Regions from separate parts of the Bradyrhizobium sp. Ken64 genome, predicted to be linked through region 3. Evidence: predicted binding sites of a transcription regulator. Region 3 holds the regulator's gene; each other region holds the start of a gene.
What was found. The regulator LexA, encoded in region 3, represses DNA repair genes until DNA is damaged. The targets are predictions, from matches to a motif close to TGTTCNNNNTGTGTTCNG.
Positions count from the first base shown of each region.

Region 1: a site for LexA is predicted at 5,310-5,327, ahead of uvrA (excinuclease ABC subunit UvrA). Genes of this name have one in related genera too.
Region 2: a site for LexA is predicted at 6,012-6,029, ahead of AC0L2F_RS05835 (DUF3072 domain-containing protein). Genes of this name have one in related genera too.

Region 1 is NZ_JBVVPA010000016.1:97,106-104,686, reverse strand. It holds gene AC0L2F_RS24690 (ABC transporter substrate-binding protein) at 1-550, shown strand, start outside; gene AC0L2F_RS24685 (branched-chain amino acid ABC transporter permease) at 655-1,530, shown strand; gene AC0L2F_RS24680 (branched-chain amino acid ABC transporter permease) at 1,532-2,458, shown strand; gene AC0L2F_RS24675 (ATP-binding cassette domain-containing protein) at 2,458-3,939, shown strand; gene AC0L2F_RS24670 (ABC transporter substrate-binding protein) at 3,980-5,221, shown strand; gene uvrA (excinuclease ABC subunit UvrA) at 5,394-7,581, shown strand, end outside.
Region 2 is NZ_JBVVPA010000002.1:564,410-571,990, forward strand. It holds gene AC0L2F_RS05790 (HAMP domain-containing protein) at 1-2,025, shown strand, start outside; gene AC0L2F_RS05795 (HWE histidine kinase domain-containing protein) at 2,039-3,529, shown strand; gene AC0L2F_RS05800 (hypothetical protein) at 3,526-3,747, opposite strand; gene AC0L2F_RS05805 (hypothetical protein) at 3,886-4,143, shown strand; gene AC0L2F_RS05810 (hypothetical protein) at 4,239-4,484, shown strand; gene AC0L2F_RS05815 (type 1 glutamine amidotransferase domain-containing protein) at 4,554-5,114, opposite strand; gene AC0L2F_RS05820 (hypothetical protein) at 5,188-5,385, opposite strand; gene AC0L2F_RS05825 (hypothetical protein) at 5,519-5,710, opposite strand; gene AC0L2F_RS05830 (hypothetical protein) at 5,729-5,950, opposite strand; gene AC0L2F_RS05835 (DUF3072 domain-containing protein) at 6,066-6,296, shown strand; gene AC0L2F_RS05840 (DUF6496 domain-containing protein) at 6,383-6,697, shown strand; gene AC0L2F_RS05845 (hypothetical protein) at 6,704-7,066, opposite strand; gene AC0L2F_RS05850 (Do family serine endopeptidase) at 7,332-7,581, opposite strand, start outside.
Region 3 is NZ_JBVVPA010000003.1:169,815-177,395, reverse strand. It holds gene AC0L2F_RS06695 (ComEC/Rec2 family competence protein) at 1-1,341, shown strand, start outside; gene AC0L2F_RS06690 (hypothetical protein) at 1,480-1,914, opposite strand; gene lexA (transcriptional repressor LexA) at 2,378-3,079, opposite strand; gene AC0L2F_RS06680 (molybdopterin molybdotransferase MoeA) at 3,256-4,467, opposite strand; gene AC0L2F_RS06675 (HAD family hydrolase) at 5,049-5,675, opposite strand; gene AC0L2F_RS06670 (alpha-hydroxy acid oxidase) at 5,690-6,823, opposite strand; gene AC0L2F_RS06665 (S41 family peptidase) at 7,129-7,581, shown strand, end outside.

The sequences.
Region 1 (7,581 bases), on a different contig from region 3:
GCCCGACGTGATCATCACCGGCATCTCCCATGTCGGCGTGCAGCCGACGGTGCAGTGGAAGAACCAGCAGGTGCCGATCCCGATGTTCGGCATCGCCTCGCAGGCCACCAACGAGACTTTTGGCAAGGACACCAATCAGGCGGCGGAAGGCGTGCTCTACCAGGGCGTCTCTGGCCCTGGCGTCGCGGTGACGCCGAAATCGGTGCCGTTCGCCGAAGCCTTCAAGAAGAAGTTCGGCAACTATCCCTCCTATGCCGGCTACACCGCCTATGACGAGGTCTACTACATCGCCGACGCCGTGAAGCGCGCCGGTTCGACCGACGCCGACAAGCTCGTCGATGCTTTGGAGAAGACCGACTGGGAAGGCACGATCGGCCGCGTCCAGTTCTACGGCAAGGACGATCCGTTCACGCACTCGATCAAATACGGCAAGGGCCTGATCACCGGGCTGATGCTGCAATGGCAGGGCGGCAAGCAGAGCGCGGTCTGGCCCAAGGAAGTCGCCAAGGTCGACATCAAGTTCCCGAGCTTCATCAAGCTCTCGAACTAGCGGGACACGCTCCCGGGACCAGTTCCCGGGAGCTTTCACATGCGGGTCCCGCCGCACGTCGCTCCAGCAACATCGTCTCTCATCATTCAGATTGCCAACCCTAGATGCGTGCTTTCCAGATTCTGATCGATGGCTTCGCCATCAGCGCTCTCTATGCTCTCGGTGCCACCGGTTTCACGCTGATCTTCGGCGTCTCCGGCGTCCTCAACCTCTCCCACGGGGCCATCATGGTGGCGGCAGCGGTGGCGGCCTGGGCCGCCGCGAGCATCCTGAATGTCGGCACCTATGCCGGCGCACTGATCGGCGTAGGTGTCGCCCTTCTCACCTCTTTTGCCACCTATTTCGCGGTGGTGAAGCCGATCCAGGACTCCCGGCGCATCCCGAATGAAGAGAAGGAAATCTTCGTCCTCACCGGCACGCTGCTATGGGGGATCATGATCCAGGAGGTGATCGCTTATTTCTTCACCAACAACGCCAAGACCGTGCTGCCGATCGTCGAGGGTGTCGTCGAAATCCTCGGCGTACGCACGCCCAGCAATGAGATCTTCACCGCGATCGTGTGCTGCTTCGTCATCGCGCTGTTGTGGCTCCTGGTGAACCGCACCCGCACCGGCAAGGCGGTGCTGGCCGCCTCGATGAACCCGCGCGGCGTCACCCTGCTCGGCCTCGAGCTCACCAACATCTATGTCGTGGTATGGGCGATCTACGGCATTCTCGCCGGCATCGCCGGCGTGCTGCTCGGAATGTTCCTCGGCGTCAGCTCCTACAGCGTCGGACCGCTGACCGCGAGTGCGTTCTCGATCGTCGTGCTCGGCGGCCTCGGCAGCGTCTCCGGCTCGCTGATCGCGGCCTTCGTGGTCGGCTATCTCGAAACGCTCACGGCCTATCTGGTCTCCCCGGCCTATCGCACCATTCCGGCGCTGCTGCTGCTCGTGTTCGTGATGTACATCCGGCCCCAGGGCCTTCTGGGGAGGCGCTGAGATGGCCAGCTTCTTTACGACACGCCTGTTCTTCATCTCGCTCGCGCTGGTCGTCATCGCGGCAACGCTTCCGCTCTACGTCTCCGGCTACGTGCTCGGGCTTCTCACCGTCGCCTTCTATTTCGGCGTGTTCGCGATGGCGTGGGACCTGCTGTTCGGGTTCGCCGGCGAGGTCAATTTCGGGCCGACCTTCCTGATCGGCGTCGGCGCCTACACCGCGGGCATCCTCAATGCCCAGTTCGGCTGGTCGGTTTACGCCTGCATCGTGCTCGGCGCGCTCGCCTCCGTCATCGCCGGCCTCGTGCTGGCGCTGCCGGCGCTCCGGGTGCGCGGACCGTATTTCGGCCTGACCACGCTGGTCGCGGTGCTGATGCTGCAGAATTTCATCGTGGTGTTCGCCGACCTCACCGGCGGCGAGATCGGCCTGACTATCCCCGACGTCATCACCATCAATGCCGGCGCCAATTACTGGATCGCCCTCGGCTTCATGACGATCTCGGCGGCCATTCTTTATGGCCTGTCGCAATCGCCTGTTGGCCTGGTGCTGCAAGCCAGCGGCCAGGACCCGGTGCAGGCCGGCGCGCTCGGCTTCAACATCGTCAAGCACAAACTCGCCGCCTTCATCGTCAGCGCGTTCTTCTCGGGGCTATCGGGGGCGCTGCTGGTGTTCTACTTCGGCACCGCCTCGGTCGGCACCGTCGTCGACGTGGCGGTCGGCGTCAACGTGATCGTGTCGGCCGTGCTCGGCGGCCGGCGCACCGTGCTTGGCGCGGCGCTGGGCGCGATCTTCCTGATCGTCGCTGGCGAGTTCTTAAGGCCCACCGGCGAGCTCGCGACCTTTATCGTTTCGGCCGTCGCGCTGCTCGTCGTGCTGTTCTTCCCCGGCGGCTTCCTCGGAGCGGCCCTCTCGCGTGAGGCGCGCTCGTGATGGATATGCGATCTTCAAACAGGGCCGTGCTCGAAGTCCGCGGCCTGACCAAGCGCTTCGGCGGACTGACGGCGGTGAAGAACCTCGGCTTCGAGGTCAATAGCGGCGAGATTTTTGGCCTGATCGGGCCGAACGGCTCGGGCAAGTCGACCGCAATGAAGAGCGTGATGGGCATCGAGCGCCCGACATCAGGCGAGGTGATCTTCGAGGGCGAGGACGTGGCCGGCCTTCCCGCGCACAAGATCGCGCGCAAGGGCTTTGGCATGGTGTTCCAGCATTCGCGGCCGCTGAACCGGCAGACCGTGCTGGAGAACATCATGGTCGCGCTGCTGCCGGACAGCCTGTTCATGCTGTTTCCGGACAAGGCGCTGGTCGAGCGCGCCAAATGGATCGCCGACCGCGTCGGGCTCGGCAGCGTTATGAACCGTCGCCCGCCGACGCTGCCCTTCGCCGATCTGCGCCGGCTCGAGCTCGCCAAGGCGATCGCGCGCGATCCGAAGGTCGTGCTTGTGGACGAGCCCTTTGCCGGGCTGACGCGCGCAGAAGTCGACGTTTTCTCCGACCTGATCCGCAGCTTTCGCGACGAGGGCCGCGCGGTGATGCTGGTCGACCACAACGTCAAAAGTGTCGCGGCGCTGGTCGACCGCGTGCTCGCGATGTATCTCGGCGAGGAGATCGTCACGGGCAAGGCCGATGACGTCATGAAGAACGAGACGGTGCGGCGGGTCTATCTCGGTGGCGCCATCGAGACCCATGCGCGACCCGAGACGAGCTTCAAGGACAAGGTGCCGCTGCTCCAGGTCGAGAATGTCAGCGTGTTCTACGGCAAGGCGCAGGCGCTGGAGAACGTCTCGATCCACGTCCATGAGGGCGAGTTCGTCTCGATCGTCGGCCTCAACGGGGCCGGCAAGACCACGTTGTTCAACACCATCTCTGGCTTCCTGCCTTATAGCGGCGAGATCGTGCGCAGCGGCGAGAAGCTGCGCGGCACGACGCCGGCGAAGATCGCCCGCAGCGGCCTCGTGCAGTGCCCGGAATCGCGCGAGCTGTTCGGCGAGATGAGCGTGCGGGAAAACCTCGATCTCGGCGGGCAACATCTGGCCGACGACAAGCGTGCGGTACAGCTCGCATGGCTGTTCGAGCTGTTCCCCATCCTGAAAGAGCGTCAGGGCCAGATGGCGCAAACACTCTCCGGCGGCGAGCAGCAGATGCTTGCGATCGGCCGTGCGCTGATGATGCAGCCGCAGATCCTGATCCTGGACGAGCCCACGCTGGGCCTCGCCCCCGTCATCCTCGAGCTCCTGTCCAAGGCCCTGGAGAAGCTGCGGCAGACGACGTCGATCACGGTGCTGCTCGGCGAGCAGAACGTGACCTTCGCGCTTCCGCATGCCGACCGCGTCTATGTGCTCGAACATGCAAGGATCGTCTGGGAGGGCGATCCGGGCCGCTTCGCCGCGGAGGCTGGCGCCGATTTTCTCTAGTTCGCGCATACCAACAACAAAAGAAGCAAAGGGAACGACCATGCGACCATCGCCGAATTTGAGCAGCAGCTTCCTCCTCGCCTCCGCGCTGGCGCTGTGCCTCGCTGCTCCCGCCTACGCGCAGTCGAACGAACCGATCAAGATCGGCGTCATCGCCGAAGTGCAGTCGATTGCGGGTGCCGCGACGCCTGGCGGCGCGCAGATCGCCGCCGACGAGATCAACGCGAAGGGTGGCATTCTTGGCCGCAAGATCGAGATCGTGACCTACGACAACAAGAGCTCCTCGGCCGACTCGGTGCGTGCATTCCAGCGCGCGGTGAGCGAGGACAAGGTCTCCGCCGTGATCGCGAGCTACATCAGCGAGGTCGTTCTCGCGCTCGAACCCTGGGCGGCGCGGCTGAAGATGCCGCTGATCACCCCCGGCGCGGCCTCGAACGAGATCACCAAGGCGATCCATAACGACTATGAGAAGAACAAGTACACCTTCCACGGCTATCTGACCTCGGCCGCGCAAGCGCAGCTCGTCTGCGACGCCGCCAAGGATCTGCTGGTCGACAAGCTCAAGTTCAAGACGGTCGCGATCATGAGCGAGGACGCCGCCTGGACCAAGCCGCTCGACGTCGGCTACGAGGCCTGTCTTCCGAAAGCAGGCCTCAAGGTCGTCGAGCACGTGCGGTTCTCGCCTGACACCACCGACTTCACGCCGATCTTCAACAATATCGAGGCCAAGAAGCCGGACGTCATCGTTACCGGCATCTCGCATGTCGGCGTGCAGCCGACCGTGCAGTGGAAGAACCAGCAGGTGCCGGTCCCGATGTTCGGCATCAGCGCGCAGGCGCTGAGCCCGACCTTCTGGAAGGACACCAATGGTGCCGCCGACGGCGTCCCGTCGCTGGCGGTCGCAACGCCCGACGTCGCCGTGACCTCCAAGACGAAACCGTTCGCGGCGGCGTTCAAGGCCAAGTTCGGCTCGCCGCCGGCCTACACCGGCTACACGGCCTATGACGAGGTCTACTTCATCACGGAGGCGATCAAGCGCGCGGGCTCGACCGATCCCGACAAGATGGTCACTGAACTCGAAAAGACCGACTACGAGGGCACGATCGGCCGCATCCAGTTCTACGGCAAGGACGACGAGTTCACCCACGGCATCAAGTCGGGTCCGACGACCGTGTCAGGTCTGGTCTTCCAGTGGCAGGACTCCAAGCAGGTCGTGGTCTGGCCCGAGAAGATCGCGGAGGGCAAGCTCAAGTTTCCGAGTTTCGTGAAGCTGTCGCAGTAACCGGCCGAGCCCGCCACCGGGCTCGGTACTGGGCACCCATCACCCTGAAAGGCCCGTCGCTTCAATCGCGGCGGGCCTTCGTTTTGTGCAGAACGCAACGGGTACGCTGGCATCGGTGGACCCATCCTGCGATCCTGCCGTTAACCTCCTATGCGTGGGCCGGAGCAGCCAGATGGACGACCGACCAAGACAACCCGATGGCCTGATGCAGGATGACGGCTTCGTTCGCGTGCGAGGCGCGCGTGAGCACAACCTCAGGAACGTCGACGTCAGTATTCCGCGCAACGCCCTCGTCGTGTTCACGGGCGTATCGGGCTCCGGAAAATCATCGCTCGCCTTTGGGACGATCTACGCCGAGGCACAACGACGATATCTGGAATCGGTGTCGCCTTACGCGCGGCGTCTCTTCCACCAGATGCAGATCCCCGAAGTCGACGACATCGAAGGCCTGCCGCCCGCCGTCGCGCTCCAGCAGCAGCGCGGCGCGCCGACGACGAGGTCGTCCGTCGGCAGCGTGACGACCATCTCGAACCTGCTCAGGATGCTCTATTCCCGTGCCGGCGATTACCCGCGCGGACAAAAGATGCTCTATGCGGAATCGTTTTCGCCGAACACGCCGGAAGGCGCCTGCCCGACCTGCCACGGCATCGGCAGGATGCTTGACGTCACCGAAAAATCGATGGTGCCCGACGACACCAGGACCATCCGCGAGCGCGCCGTCGCGGCCTGGCCCAGTGCCTGGCAGGGACAGAACCTCCGGGACATCCTGACAACGCTGGGCTACGATGTGGACAAGCCCTGGCGTGAGCTACCCAGGAAGGACCGCGAGTGGATCCTGTTCACGGAGGAGCAGCCGACCGTTCCGGTGTATGCCGGTTACACTGCAGCAGAAGTCAAACGAGCCCTCCGCCGCAAGGAGGAGCCGAGCTATCAAGGCACGTTCACCGGCGCCAAGCGCTACGTGATGCAGACCTATGCCAAGTCCGAGAGTGCGATGATGAAGCGCCGCGTCGCGCAATTCATGATCACTCAGGACTGCCCGACCTGCCACGGCACGCGTTTGAAGCCTGAGGCGCTCAAGGTGAAGTTTGCCGGCCTCAACATCGCCGAGATGTCGCATCTGCCGCTCAAGCAACTGCAAGTGGTGGTCAGGCCGTTCGCGAAAGCCTCGAGCGACAGGTCGGAAAAGGCGGTCGTGGCAAGGCGCATCTGCGAGGATTTGTCGGCGCGGCTGGCCGTCCTGCTCGACCTCGGGCTTGGCTATCTCGCCTGCGAGCGCAGCACGCCGACGCTGTCGCCGGGCGAGTTGCAGCGCTTGCGTCTGGCGACGCAGGTCCGCTCGAACCTGTTCGGCGTCGTCTATGTGCTCGACGAACCATCCGCCGGCTTGCATCCCGCCGACACCGAGGCGCTGCTGCGGGCGCTGGACCGGCTCAAGCACGCGGGCAATTCGATCTTCGTGGTCGAGCACGAGATCGAGGTCATCAGGCATGCCGACTGGCTGGTGGACGTCGGGCCGGATGCCGGCGAAGGCGGCGGGAACATCCTCTATAGTGGACCGCCCGCAGGGCTCAGTCAGGTCGCGCAATCCCGAACCGCCCATTATCTCGCCCATCCACGAAAGCCGCTGCCGACGGTCCGCCGCGAACCGAAGGCGCATCTGAAAGTCCGGGGTGTGACCCGCAACAATCTTCGCGGCCTCGACGTCGATGTCCCGCTCGGGGTTCTCGCCAGCGTGACCGGCGTGTCGGGCTCGGGCAAATCGAGCCTGATCAGCCAATTCCTCGTCGATGCCGTGGCGGAGCATCTCGGCCATACACGGACCGCGGAAGCGGATGACGACAGCCTGGCAGCACCCGCGATCGAGACATTGGGTGGCAAGATCGTCGCCGGCCTCGATCAGGTCGATCGCCTCGTGGTGGTCGATCAGAAGCCGATCGGCCGCACGCCGCGGTCCAACCTTGCGACCTATACGGGCCTGTTCGACCACGTCCGGCGGTTGTTCGCCGCGACGCCGCAGGCAAAATCCCGCCGCTACGATGCCGGGCGCTTTTCCTTCAATGTCGCAAAAGGCCGATGCAGCACCTGCGAGGGCGAGGGATTTGTCTGCGTCGAGCTTCTGTTCCTGCCCAGCGTCTACGCACCCTGCCCGACCTGCCAGGGCGCCCGTTACAACGACAAGACGCTCGAGGTGAAGGTCCGCGGAAAATCCATCGCGGATGTGCTGGCGATGCGCGTCGACGAGGCCTTCGAATTCTTCCGCGAAGATCCAACACTGAACCGTTCGCTGGGGGTCGTCCGCGAGGTCGGCCTCGGCTATATCCGCCTCGGTCAGTCCGCGACCGAACTGTCGGGTGGCG
Region 2 (7,581 bases), on a different contig from region 3:
TACAAGTCCGAATTCCTGGCCAATATGAGCCACGAGCTGCGCACGCCGCTGAACTCGATCCTGATCCTCGGCCAGCAGCTCACCGACAACCCGGACGGCAATCTTACCGGCAAGCAGGTCGAATTCGCCCGCACCATCCATGGCGCCGGCACCGACCTGCTCAATCTCATCAGCGACATTCTCGATCTCTCCAAGATCGAGTCCGGTACGGTGACGGTCGACGCCGAGGAAATCCTGACCGCGAACCTGCTCGAGACGGTCGGGCGGCCGTTCCGTCACGAGGCGGAGAACCGCAATTTGTCGTTCAAGATCGACGTCGATCCGAATCTCGCGCGCAGCCTCGTCACCGACTCCAAGCGCCTGCAGCAGGTTTTGAAGAACCTGCTCTCCAACGCCTTCAAGTTCACCGCCGAGGGCGAAGTGCGCCTTAAGGTGGCCGCCGCAGTCGGCGGCTGGGGCACGGATCATCCCGTGCTGAACTCGGCGCCGGCCGTGATCGCATTCGAAGTGTCCGACACCGGCATCGGCATTCCCCTGGAGAAGCAGAAGCTGATCTTCGAGGCGTTCCAGCAAGCGGATGCCGGCACCAGCCGCAAATATGGCGGCACCGGCCTCGGCCTTGCGATCAGCCGTGAGCTCGCAAGCCTGCTCGGCGGCGAGATCCACCTGCGCAGCTTGCCGGGCAAGGGGTCGTGCTTCACGCTTTACCTGCCGCTGAAATATTCCGGCCCGACGCTCGCGCCCCGCGCGGCGCCCCAACAGAGCCAGCCGCCGGCGCTGCAGCCCGCTACAGCCGAACCGCAGCGCGTCATCGAGCAGCTTCCCGACGACCGGCTCAACCTCGAACCCGGCGACAGCATCCTCCTGATCGTCGAGGACGACCCGCACTATGCGCGCGTGCTGGTCGACCTCGCGCGCGACAAGGGATTCAAGGTGCTGGTCGCCGCCCGCGGCGCAGAGGCGCTGGAACTTGCAAAGCAGTACCAGCCGAGGGCCGTCTCGCTCGACGTATTCCTGCCGGATATGCTCGGCTGGACTGTGCTGAGCCAGCTCAAGCACAATCCGCTGACCCGCCACATCCCCGTGCAGATCATCACGCTCGACGAGGACCGCCAGCATGCGCTGGCGCGCGGCGCCTTCTCCTTCGTCAACAAGCCGACGACGACCGAGGGTGTCTCGGCCGCGCTGACGCAGATCAAGGAATATGCGCGGCCACGGCGCAAGCGGCTGCTGATCGTCGAGGACAACGAGGCCGAGCAACTCTCGATCCGTGAGCTCCTGCACCACGACGACATCGAGATCGTGGCGACCGGCACCGGTGCCGACGCGCTCTCGATGCTGCGTGAGAACCCCTGTGATTGCGTCGTGCTCGACCTGCGCCTGCCCGACATGACCGGCTTCGAGGTGCTGGACCAGATCCGGAACGATGACGCGCTATCGAATGTTCCGGTCGTCGTCTTCACCGGCCGCGAGCTGTCGGCCGAGGAAGATGCGGAACTCCACACCATGGCGCGGAGCATCGTGGTCAAGGGCGTGGAATCGCCGGAGCGCCTGCTTGACGAGACCGCGCTGTTCCTGCACCGCGTGATCACGGAATTGCCGGTCGAGAAACAGCGCATGCTCGAGAAGCTGAACAGTTCCGACGAGGACCTGATCGGCAAGACCGCCCTGCTCGTCGACGACGACGCCCGCAACATCTTCGCGCTGTCGAGCGTGCTGGAGCGGCGCGGCATGAAGGTGCTGACGGCCACGACCGGGAACGAGGCGGTGACCCTGGTCGAATCCAACCCGGAGATCGCCATCGTGCTGATGGACATTATGATGCCGCAGATGGATGGGTATCAGACGATCGGCGTCATTCGTGAAAATCCGACCTTCGCCCGTCTCCCGATCATCGCGTTGACGGCCAAGGCCATGAAGGGCGACCGCGAGAAATGCCTCGAGGCCGGCGCGTCGGACTACCTCGCCAAACCCGTCAACACCGATCAATTGCTGCTTGCAATCCGCATGTGGCTGCACCGCTGAGTTGGATGCCCGTATGGACCACGAAAAGGTCAACATCCTCCTCGTCGACGACCAGCCGGCCAAGCTGCTCGCCTATGAGGTGATCCTGAAGGATCTCGGCCAGAACCTCGTGATCGCCTCGTCCGGTCGCGAGGCCCTGGAGGTGCTGCTCAAGACCGAGATCGCGGTGATCCTGGTCGACGTCTGCATGCCCGAGCTCGACGGCTTCGAGCTCGCCGCGATGATCCGCGAGCACCCGCGCTTCCAGAAGACCGCGATGATCTTCATCTCGGCCATTCAAGTCAGCGACATCGACCGCCTGCGCGGCTACGAGATGGGCGCCGTCGACTACGTCCCCGTACCGGTCGTGCCGGAGGTGCTGCGCGCCAAGGTCAAGGTGTTTGCAGAACTCTATCGCAAGACGCGCGAATTCGAACGGCTGAACCAGGATCTCGAGGACCGTGTGCGTGCACGCACCGCCGAGCTGGAGAATTCCACCGCAAAGCTCCGCGAGAGCGAAGAGCGGCGCAGCATGGCGATCGCCGCCGGCAAGATGGGCTCCTGGGACTGGGACTGGATCACGGGCGACTGGATGTGGGACGAGGGGCAATACCGCATCTTCGGCGTTGGCCCGGAGAGCTTCGAGGTGAACCCGGCCAACGTTCAGGCGCTGTTGCATCCGGATGACGTCGATCAGTTGCGCAAGGCGATCGCCGAATTCAACAAGGGCACACGCTCCTATGAAACGGAGTTCCGCATCGTGCGGCCCGACGGCGATGTGCGCTGGTGTGTCGGCACGGCCGCCGCCACGGTCGACGATAGCGGTCGGGTCATGCGCGTCAGCGGCGTGACGGTGGACATCACCGAACGCAAGCGCGCCGAGGAACGGCAGACTCTCCTGGCGCGGGAAGTCGATCATCGGGCCAAGAATGCCCTGGCGCTGGCGCAATCGATCGTGCGCCTCACCCGCGCCGACGAGGTGAAAGCCTATGTCAGCGCCGTCGAGGGACGCATCAATGCACTGGCGCGCGTGCATACGATCCTGTCGCTATCGAGCTGGCAGGGCGCCGAACTCTCGAAGCTGATCGACGAGGAGCTTGCGCCCTATTCCCTCGGCGGCCAGATCAAATTGGCGGGGTCCGAAGTTCAGTTGCTGCCGGCGACCGCCCAGACGCTGGCGCTGGCGCTGCATGAACTTTTCACCAACTCGGCGAAGTATGGCGCGCTCTCGACGCGGACGGGACGGCTCGCAATCGGCTGGCAGGTCGAGGACGAACTGCTCACCCTGACGTGGGAGGAATCCGGCGGACCGCTTGTCAAGACGCCGAAATCCCGCGGCTTTGGTACGCGGAGCCTGCTTGCGAGCGTCGAGTCCCAGCTCGGCGGCCAGGCGCGATTCGATTGGCGCGCCGAGGGCCTGTTGTGCCGGCTCGAGGTGCCGTTGGTCGGCAAGAGTGCCGCGACAACCGCGCCCGGCAACTTCGAAGCCGCCGGCTCCGCCGAATTGCAGCGCGCGTCCGGTTAACCGGAGGCCGCACTCTTCCTGCGCTCGATCGTTTGCGGTTCGCGCGCGACCCGTCCCTCGAGCCAGGCTTCCGTTTGGGCGAGATCACGCAGCGCCTTGGCATAGCGCCGCGCCGCGCTTCGCTCCGCGCCGCGGGGCAGCTTGCGCGCCTTGCGGAGGATGTCCGCCGCGGCGTTACGATAAGCCAGAGAGCGATAGAGAAAGACCACCTTACCCATATCGAATGTTCCCGTGTTGCGTGGTCATTCTTGCAGGCTTGGCATGAACGTCGGATGAAGCGGGCGATAACGATTCCTTCATGCGGATGGAACCGGCGCGTATCGCAGGCGTTGCTTGCGAAATCGGAATAAAGTTCCATGCGCGCGAAAAAGTCGGACCTGATCTCTCCGAGCGGGCTCATCAAGCTGATGACGCACGCGATGATGGGCGCAGCCCTCGGGCTCGCTTTCAGCCTCTTGCTCGTGCTGTCCAATCCAGGCGTCGCCAATTTGCTGAGTCACGGCGGAAGGCAGGCCGTGGTCGTTTTCGCCCTCACATTGGTGACGACGTTCGCGATCGGCGCGACACTCACCGGCGTCGTATTCATCCTCGCAGAGAACGACCAGCAATCTTGAAGTATTGGTGATTTGCCGGAACTCCCTTGTTCGGAACTCCCGCGACGAATGACGGTTGGCTGCCTGCGTCAATTCAACTCAGGGAGTTCCCGCACATGAAGACCACCAAGCTCGCTCTTGCGGTGATGTTGGCAACCGGCCTCGCCGCCGCGCCGTTCGCCGTGCAGGCCAAGTCGCACAAGGCAAAACACGGATCCTCGATGTCATCGTCGCAGACTACGGGCGCCAACACCAAGTCCTCCAAGGGGCCTGATCCCTCCGGTCAGGGCGGCTCCGGTCCCGGCTCCGACCAGGGCGGCACCATGACGAACAACAAAGGCGGCATGAGCAACACCAAGTAATCTACGCCGACATGGCAGACAAAAGCCCCGCGAACAACGCGGGGCTTTTCCGTCCGGGAGTCGCTGACTTCACGCTGCGCTGCGTTGAAGGTGCCGGCCTTCCTTCACTTCTTCGATGATTTTGGCGCTGAAGGCTTCGAGATCGCCGGGGTTGCGCGAGGTGATGACGCCCTGGTCAGCAACCACCTGCGAGTCTTCCCATGCCGCGCCGGCATTGATGACATCGGTCTTGATCGATTTGTATGAGGTCATCTTGCGGCCCCTGGCGATGCCTGTCTCAATCAGGAGCCAAGGCGCATGGCAGACTGCCGCAACGACCTTCTTCGCGTTGAAGATGTCCTTGACGAAGCTCAAAGCTTTCGGCTCGACCCGTAGGAGGTCAGGATTAATCTGCCCACCCGGCAGAACGATCGCATCGTAGTCGCTGCTCGATACCTGATCGAGCGTCTTGTCGACCTTCACGGGCCGACCCCAATCCTTCATGTCCCAGCCCTTGATCTCGCCGGGTGCAAGCGAGACCACATGGACCGTCGCGCCTGCCTGTTTCAAGCGGTCGCGCGGCACTTCCAGTTCCGATTGTTCAAAGCCGTGCGTGGCCAAGATCGCGATCGTCTTACCCTGAAGCTCCATGGAACACTCCGTTGATGTGAGAGGAGCCCGGTCAATCGGTCGAGCCGGCTTCCGTTCCGCGCGATTGCCGGCCTCACGCGGATGTGCGGCAGTTTATGTCGGCCACAGGAAGGTTCGCCGAAAAGATCGGTTGAACCGCATTCAATCCATCGAGGTGGCGAATGACGAACGTCCGGTCATTGCTCTCGCGCCGGGCGGCGCCGCTGCTCGGCGCAATCATGCTCATCTGCGGCATCATCATCGCGATCAGAGGCGCGTGGCTGATCGCCATGGGTGGCTCGTTCTAATATCTGCCGGCCGGCCTCGGCCGCTTGATCTCGGGCGTTCTATTGCTGGGCCGGCGCGCCGAAGGTGCCCTGATCTACCTGCCTTGACGTGACGAACTCGGTTAGCTGCGTCGGGCCTCAGGTGACGTTAAGGCGCGCTGCAGGATCTGCCTTCACCAGATGATCGAGTCGTGCACGCTTGCGCGCGATCAAGAGCTGGGCGGCGGCGTCGTCGAGCCCCTCGCGTTGCAGCTGCCGGATGGCAGAGCGCAGTTCGAGAATCTCGGCGCGCAGCTTTAGAATCCGGTACGCATCCGGGTCTTCCTCCACCGTGCGCTCCCAAAGCTCTCAGCGGCGCGCGATCACGCGCAGAGGACTACCTGATGTCTTCGCGGAACGAAGGCGCATCCTATCGCGGACATTCGGCAGGACATCGCCGCCACCTGCAGCCTTCCATTCGCCGATCAGCAGATTGATTTTCTGGCGCAGATCCATCTGCGCCAGGGCCTTCTCTGTGCAGTCGCGATCGCGCTCGACGAGTTCGCGGACGGACACCTCAATATCGGCCATTTCCAGCCTCAAGGCGCTGATTTTACGTCGAATTTCATTAATTCTGTTGTCCATGGCTTGTTAGAACAAAATAAGAACATATAGTCAAGTCACGATTTCAGAAGGGAGAAGCGACATGCAGGTTCAAGGTAAATACGACGCCAAGGCTTTCCTAACCGACAAGACTTCCCTCACCGCCAAGGCTTTCCTCACCGAGCAGATGACGCGCGCGCAGGGCCTCCGGCTGAAACGGCTGAGCGAAGAGGCGTATCAACCCGCGCAATATGCGCGGGATCTGTCCTCCAGCGAGGCAGCGCGGCGCATTCAGGTGCTGGAAGCCGAGATCGAGCTGGCGGATTCGTTCTAGGCCAGCTCGCGTATCCCCGACGTTGCTTGCGCGCTTCGGAACCATGCCTGTCCCGGATGGTTTTCCCCTGCCAAGGGAGAACATGCATGGCACGCAAGGCAAAGAAGCGCCGCTACTCGCGCAGCTCCGGCAGCGATGTCGAAAGCGAGATGAAGCGCTACAAGAAGGGTACCGCGAAAAGCGGACCGGGCGGTCGAGGCGGACGCGTGAAGAGCCGCAAGCAGGCGATCGCGATCGGCCTGTCGAAAGCGCGCAAGAAGGGCAAGAAGGTCCCGAAGAAAGCCGCGAAGCGGAAGACGTCCAAGAAGACGTCAAAGAAAACGTCCAAGAAGACATCCAGGAAAACCAAGAAGACGTCGAAGAAGACGTCGAAGCGCAAATCCTCCAAACGGTCGCGCTGACCTCCGTCAGATCATGCTGCCCGGCATGAAGCAGCGGATCGAAACGCCGAACGCGGTCTTCACCGGCCACACCATGGTGCGGCCGGCCCGGTTCGGCTCGGTGATCACGGCTTCGTCCGGCACCTCGACCCATTCGCCGTCGAGCCGCACGCGATAATGTCCATTGTGCGAGTCCCAGTCGGGATCGGCGACGGCAAACCCATCCGCATCCGAGCAGCACGGACCGAGATGGCTGCGCAGGCCGTCGAACCACGGCTTGAGAGGTGAGTCCGCGTAGCGGCCATCGTCACGCCCGAGAGCGTTTCCACCCCACAGCACGAATGGCGCCACGAGCAGCGCAGTCCTCAGCGAGAGCTTCAATCGATCCATGTCGGCACCGATCAAATACGAATTGCCGGCCGGCTCAGCGGCGGCAAGTTCGAAGTTCCACGCCTGCAATCGTCGGCAGCGTCATTGCCGCCGAGTCCGTACGAGATCCGCAATTGTGATGAGCGAACACGGCTTTTTCGGACGAACCGGGTCATCCTCCCTGCCGTTAACGAGAATGTTATCGGCGATCTGCGGAAATCCTGAAGGCGAACAGGAAAGGCGGCCCAAAGGCCGCCTTTTGGAGTTGCGCCGATCGACGTTCGCCCTATGCGAGCGGCACCGCCACGAACCGGGTCGCCTGTGCGCTTCTGACCTGCAGCAGCACGCTGCGCTTGCCGGACGATTTCGCCTGCGCCAGCTCCGAACGGACATCGCCGATATTGGCGACGGCCTTGCCGCCCACGTTGAGGATGACGTCGCCGGTCTGGATGCCGCGTTGCGCGGCCGGACCTTGCGGATCGACTTCAGTGACGACGACGCCCTTCTGGCCGGCGCCCTGCACGTCGCCGGCCGGA
Region 3 (7,581 bases):
GTGTTCTTCGCGGTGCGCGCGCTGCTCGCTTTGGTTCCGGGATTGGCGGCCGGCTTCGCCATCAAGAAATGGTCGGCCGCCGCCGCGCTGGTCGCCGCCGCGTTCTACCTGCTGCTGTCGGGCGCGGAGGTCGCAACGCAAAGGTCGTTCTTCATGACGGCGGTGGTGCTGATCGCGGTGATGGTCGATCGCCGTGCCATCACCTTCCGCACGTTGGCTGTCGCCGCGCAGATCGTGCTGGCGGTCGCGCCGGAAGCGCTGGTGCATCCGAGTTTTCAGATGTCGTTTGCGGCAACGCTGGGGCTGGTGGCGCTGGTGCAGATCGGCATGCCCAATTTGTTTGCCTCGCCGGACCATTCGGCGACCGCGCGCATTGCGATGTGGGGTGGCCGCGAGATCGCGATGCTGTTCATGGCCTCGCTGATTGCGGGACTTGCGACTACGCCCTATGCCGCGTTCCATTTCCACCGTGTCACGCCGTTCGGCGTGCTCGCCAATCTCGGCGCGATGCCGGTGGTCTCGGCGCTGGTGATGCCGGCGGGACTGTTGGGGCTGCTTGCTGCGCCGTTCGGGCTGGACAGCGTGTTCTGGTGGCTGATGGGGATCGGCATCGAGTGGATGGTCGCGGTCTCCCGCTGGGTCGCGGCATTGCCGGGCGCGGTCGGCCGCATCCCGGCGTTCGGGATCGCGCCGCTGATCGCGGCGAGCCTGGGAATCATCGTGCTGGGCTTGTTGCGCACGCCGCTGCGCTGGTCCGGCGCCCTGGTGCTGCTGGCAGCGATCCTCTGGGGACTGTCGGCGCGGCAGCCCGACATCCTGATTGCCGGGGATGGCGCGAGCGTCGCGGTGCGGGGCAGGGACGGATATCTGCACCTGATCAGGACCAACAAGGACAGCTTTCTGCTGAGGGAATGGCTCGCTGCCGACGCCGATCCGCGCGATGCCGGCAGAGCCTCGCTGGCCGATGGCGTGTCCTGTGACGAATCCGGCTGCGTGACGCCACTGGCCGACGGGAGGCTGGTCGCGCTGGCACTGCGCGTCGACGCTCTCGCGGACGATTGCAGTCGGGCCGCGCTGGTGGTGACGACACGTCCCGCGCCGTCCGATTGCGCGGCGATGGTGGTCGATCGGCAGCGGCTCGCCAGCCAGAGCGCCCTGGCGCTGACGCAGCGTGGTGACGGGTTTGTAGTTCAGGCGGTGAGGGCGAGAGGCACGAGCCGCCCCTGGTTGCCGGCCGGCGCCGGTGAGGGTGATTTCGACGGCAGCCTTGCGCCGAAGGCGACCGCGTCCCGCATCAAGGACGCAACGCCCGCGGAGACGGACTTGCAGGCCGACGATTGATCTGATGGTGCGGAGCAATGCAGTGGGTTGGCGCATCCGCTCGGATTCGCCGGGCGCAAACCACACCTTCTCGCCGGCCACGGCCGGCGATGGCGATTCAATCCTGACCTCCGACCTCGTAGCCGGAGGGCGGCTGTGTCAGCCGATCGGCAGGTGCGTGACGGTCGGCTGCCTGTCGGCGATGATTTGCGCCTTGTTCTCGCGCTCGGTGACCGACTGAGTCACCGGCAGTTGCAGCACGGTCGCTCGCTGGCCTTCGACGAGCTGCGTCACCAGCACGTATTTGCCGTCGGGGAATTCGATCGCGTCATGATGGCGGTCGGGAACGTGCGGATCGATCTTGCCGAACTTGCCCACGCGGGAATTGATGGTGCGCGTCCAGATCCAGCGATTGTCGTAGCGGACGTCGTCGGCGAAGGCGAGCTCCGTTCCCGGCAGCAGGCAGACGGCAACAGACGGATCGGCTGCGGAGGCGAAGCCGCGCGTCGAGGTGCCGCGGAAGCTTGTCGTGACGATCGTCTCGCCGACTTCGGCGGGGCGCGACGCGACGGCATGCAGGCTGTAGTCACACATCGGGTGCTCCTCATGCTGGGATAGCAACCCGCGTCTCTCAATCGAGGCGCAGGCCTCTATCAGAGTTGAAGCACGAACGCTCTGCTTGGTTGTGGGCAAATCTGCGGCTGGTTTCTGCAGGCCGCGATCACATTATCTTTCCCGAATTCAATAGGAACAAAGCCCCTTGCGATGCATTCGGGAGGCGCATGCGCGAATATTGCCGGCTTGGCTGCAACGGTCGAACTTGACCGCTGGTCGTTGTTTCCTCGAACGCGCGAGCCGCGAAGCGGTGCTGTTTGAAGCGGTACCGCTTCGTCGGCGTCGCGAGGAGCCAGCGGCGGAGGAGGGGCCGGATAGTCTGTGCAGAACCAGAACGACTATCCAGCCGGAGCGGACGATCATCCGATCCAATCTCTGACCGGCGCTGCAGATCGGAAGCGCGCGAGGCGCCAAGCACTTCCGGTATGAAGTACTTCCGTTATCAGTACTTCCGGTAAAGCCCGATCAGCTTGCCCTGAATCTTCACCCGGTTGGGCGGCAGGATGCGGACCTCATAGGCTGCGTTGGCGGGCTCGAGCGCGATCGAGGCGCCGCGACGGCGGAAGCGCTTCAGCGTCGCTTCCTCGTCGTCGATCAGCGCCACCACGATGTCGCCGGTATCAGCGCTCTCGTTGCGCTGGATCAGCGCCATGTCGCCGTCGAGGATGCCGGCCTCGACCATGGAATCACCGCGTACTTCGAGCGCGTAATGCTCGCCCGAGCCGAGCATGTCAGGCGGTACGCTGATGGTATGGCTGCGGGTCTGCAATGCCTCGATCGGCGTGCCGGCCGCGATGCGGCCCATCACCGGCACCGCCACGGGACGTTCGCCCTCGTCCGCGGGCAGGCTGGAGCCCGCACGCACCTTGCCGAGATTGCCCTCGATGACGCTCGGCGTGAAGCCGCGGCGGCTGCCGGCCGCCGCCTGGAGCTCCGGCAGCTTGATGACTTCAATCGCGCGGGCGCGGTTGGGCAGGCGTCGGATGAAGCCACGCTCCTCGAGCGCCGTGATCAGGCGATGGATGCCCGACTTCGAGCGCAGGTCGAGCGCATCCTTCATCTCGTCGAAGGAGGGCGGTACGCCGCTTTCCTTCAGACGTTCACTGATGAATCGCAGAAGCTCGTATTGTTTGCGCGTTAACATCTCGACCAAAGTCCCCCGGTTGATGTCGTCCGATTCCGAGACGCAGAATTCGGCCATAAGCCGCCACATGCTCGAAACAAATCATGAACGGACACTATATGTTCGATACATGTTCCGCAACTGCTTAATTTACCGTGAACAAGGCAAACGTCGCGGAACGCGCGTTGCCGAGGCGGTCAGACGGGGAGCCGCAACACTTCGCAAGCCGTGCCGGTCTCGGCCTTCGGCGCGAATGGTGCGCGCACGAGAAGTACCTGTGCTGCAGCGAGATTCGCAAGCAGCGAAGAGTCCTGATGATTGACGGGAAGAACGACGCGTGTGCCATCGTCACGCTCCTCCAGATGCGCCCGCAGATAGTCCTCGCGCTGGTCGTTGGCGCCGACGTCGCGGCCGAGCACGGCGTGTTCACGGCGATGGTGAATCACCGAACGGCCCGACAGGGCGCGAATCAGCGGCACCATGAACAGGAAAGCGCACACGTAGGACGACACGGGATTGCCCGGCAGGCCGATCACACCCATTGCGCCGAGTCGCCCGTGCATCATCGGCTTGCCTGGCCGCATCGCGATCTTCCAGAACGCCATCGCGATGCCTTCGTCCCGCAGTGCCTGCTGGACTAGATCGTGGTCGCCGACCGATGCGCCGCCGGTCGTGATCAGGATGTCGGCGCCGCTCTCGCGGGCGCGGCGGATGCCGGCGGTGGTCGCCTCCAGCGTGTCGGCGGCAATCCCGAGGTCGATGGTCTCGGCGCCCTCGCTGCGGGCGAGCGCGTGCAGGGCGTAGCCGTTGGAATAGACGATCTGGCCGTGGCCGGGCGTGGTGCCCGGCATCACCAGCTCGTCGCCGGTGGCGAGAATGGCGACCTTCGGACGCCTGAAAACGGCAAGGTGCGGATGGTTCATCCCAGCGGCGAGCGCGAGGTCGCGCTCGGTGAGACGGCTTCCCTTGCGCAGGAGCACGTCGCCTTCGCGGAAATCAACGCCGGCGCGGCGGATGTGCCGTCCGGCGATCGCGGCTTCCTTGATCGTGATACGCTTGCCGGCGGCGACCGTGTCCTCCTGGATCACGACGGCGTCCGCGCCAGCGGGAACGACGCCGCCGGTGAAGATCCGCACGGCCTCGCCGGCGCCGACCGTCCCCGCGAACGGCCGGCCCGCCGCGACTTCGCCGATGACGGTGAGCTCCGAATCGATCGTCGCGGCATCGGCCGCGCGCACCGCGTAGCCGTCCATCGCGGACATCGCCTGCGGCGGCTGCGTGCGTCGCGCGGCGACGTCACGCGCGAGCACGCGATGGTAGGCCTCGTCGAGAGAAATCATGTCTTCCGGCAGCGGCTCTGCACCCGCCAGCACCGCGGCAAGCGCGTCAGAAACCGGCATCAAGGCCACGGCGAAAACTCCTGCTCGGCACGTTCGGGCGAATGTTCCGCAAGTCTTCTAGCCGAGCGCGGGCGCGGAGGCAAAAACGGCTCAGCGGGCGCAGTCGTCCCGTCGCTTCACATTGTTCCGGAAGGCGGCATTAAGCGCGTCGGGGCACGAGGTGACGGATCGGCAGGAGAGTGGTCATGGAAGCGACGAAAATCATGACAAGAGGAGAACGACGAGCGCCACTGATCAGCTCCCTGCCCGCCCGGGAGTTACGTCGGGCGCCTTCGGCCCCTGGTCTTTGTCTGGCAGCGGATCGGCCTGGGATTTCAGGTCGGCGGCCTTGCTCACAAGCTTGGCGGAAAGGTCCGAGTCTGAAGTTGTCCTGGCGAATTCAAGGAGAAGAGAGGCCTGCCTAGTGAGGTAGTTTTTGCCCAACACGGTGATGCACCCGTTCGTAGAAGTCCCAACGGGCTGTAGACTCCTGAAGACGGTATTCTGTTCCGGGAACTCTGTATAAAAATGCACAAAGTGATTGGTTCCAAAATCTTTCGAATTAGTTCCGTCGGGCGCACTTCCATGGGCTTCGCGCCGACGGATCGTCGTCAGATGCCCAATGCCCTCAATGCGTTCCCGACGTCACGCGGCGAGGTCACATGCACCGCCGTCAAGCCGCGCGCCCGCGCTCCCTCGATGTTTTCAGCAAGATCATCGAAGAACACGATGCGCCCGGCGGGCACGCCGATCGCCGCAACGACGTGGTCGAAGGCTTCCGCATCCGGTTTGCGCAGGCCGATGCTGGACGACAAATACAGCTCTCGGAAATGGCCGAGGAGGTCGGCATACTCCCTCGAGAAATGGTCCACGTGCGGCCGGTTGGTGTTGGAGAAAGCGTAAAGCGGCATCTGCTTCGCTGCCTGCGGCAGCAGCTCGGAGATCTCAGGCATTTCGCCGGCGAAGATCGCGTTCCAGCCTTCCAGGAACTGCGCGTCCGAAATGCCGATTCCGAGCGAGGCTCGCAATGAGGCGAAATAATCCTCATCGCTGATCTTCCCCATCTCGTGCAACCGATAGGCTTCGCTGTCCCGCACATAACGCGCGACGATGGCGTCGGGCTTGCAGCCGGCATGTCCCGCCCAGCAGGCGATCGCCTTGGAAAAATCGATATCGAGGACCACGCGGCCGAGATCGAATAGAAGCGCATCCGCGCTGCCGGGAGAGAGCGATGTCACCTGCGTCCTTTCACTCAGTATCGATATGGCTCGTGGTCGAACAGCGGAAACGCGCTGAACACACTCGGCGCATTGGTTGCGGTCGCCTGGTGCAGGCAGGATTTGTTGACCTCGGCGAACGAGGTCGCACCCAGGAGGCCGAGGCAGCGCAGCACTTCATCTTCGAGCAGCTCCAGCATGCGCGCCACGCCGGCTTCGCCGGCCGCCGCCAGCGCCCAGCATTGCAGCCGGCCGATGCCGACGACGTCGGCGCCCGCCGCGATCGCCTTGACGATGTCGGTGCCGCGACAGATGCCGCCATCGACCATGATCTTGGCGCGGCCGTTCACGGCGTCAACGATCTCCGGCAGTACGTGCATGGCGCCGCGACCGTGATCGAGTTGACGGCCGCCATGGTTGGAGACGTAGATCCATTCGACGCCGTGATCGATCGCGATCAGCGCGTCCTCTGGCGTCGCGATGCCCTTGAGGATCAGCGGGATCTTGAACTTGTCCTTGATCATCTTCACCGTCCGCCACTCCAGACCCTTCTGGTAATCGCCGCCGGTGGCGCGCAGCCGGCTCTCGCGAACGTAGCGCTTGGCGATGTCACGTTCACGACGGCTGTAATGGGCGGTGTCGACGGTCAGGCAGAAGGCGGCGTAGGCGTTCTTCTCGGCCCGGCTGACGACGTCGGCGACGAAGGCGTCGTCGCCCCGCACATAGAGCTGGTAGAGGCGCAGCGCGTCGGGCGCAGCTTCGGCCGTCTTCTCGAGGCCGGGCTCGGACACGGAACTGAGCATGTGCGCCGCACCGAAAGTGCCGCAGGCGCGTGCCACGCTCGCTGCACCATCCGGATCGAAGATCTCGAGCGCGCCGACGGGGGCGAGCACCACCGGCAGGCGCATCTTGCGGCCGAACTGCTCGACCGAACCTGTAACCGTGCGGACATCGCGCAGCACGCGCGGGCGGAAGGCGATCTCGTCCAGCGCCATGCGGTTGCGACGCATCGTGGTCTCGGTCTCGGCCGCGCCGACGATATAGTCCCAGGCATTCTGGTTGAGGTTGGCGCGGGCTTTCCGGATGAATTCATGCAGATTCTGGAACGGCTCGGTGCTTGCGCCGAGCTCGACGTTCCTGTCTGGTTGGATGCGGGGTGCTTCGTTCATTGTTATCCTCCCGAGAATTTGAAGCCTTCCCTCATCGCCTAACCCGTCCGGGGCGCCAAAACCATCCTAAAATGGCATGGCTGCGAGGCGTGGGCCGGCCGGCCGACCCCCGCTGCGCACGAACCGGGTCCTGCAACGTTGCCGAAAGTTTAGGTCCGGACGAAGCGATTTTTACGGTGTACCCGCCGGCGTGGCATCCCGGCCTTGAAGAAACCAGAATGGTATTGTGAGAAGCAGGCTGGATCGCCATTTGCATGGCGGCTCCCAGCCCCACCGAACCGCGAAGCAAGAAGGCCAGCCTATCCATGCGGAAAACCCTGCTGTTTCCACTGGGCGCGCTCACCGGAGCGTGTCTGACCCTTTTGGCAGCCAGTCCGCACGGCGGCGTATGGGCGGCACGGGCGGCAGCGAGCGCGGATGACGCCTATTCCAAGCTCAATTTGTTCGGCGAAGTGTTCGAGCGGGTGAAGGCGAGCTATGTCGAGAAGCCCGACAATGCCAAGCTGATCGAAGGCGCGATCACCGGCATGGTGACCTCGCTCGATCCGCACTCGCGCTACATGAACGACAAGGCCTGGACCGAGATGCAGGAGACCACCTCCGGCGAGTTCGGCGGGCTCGGCATCGAGGTCACGATGGAGGAGGGGCTGGTCAAGGTCGTCTCGCCGATCGACGACACGCCGGCGTCCAAGGCCGGCATCATGTCGGGCGACCTCATCAGCAAGATCGACGGCGATGCCGTGCAGGGCATGACGCTC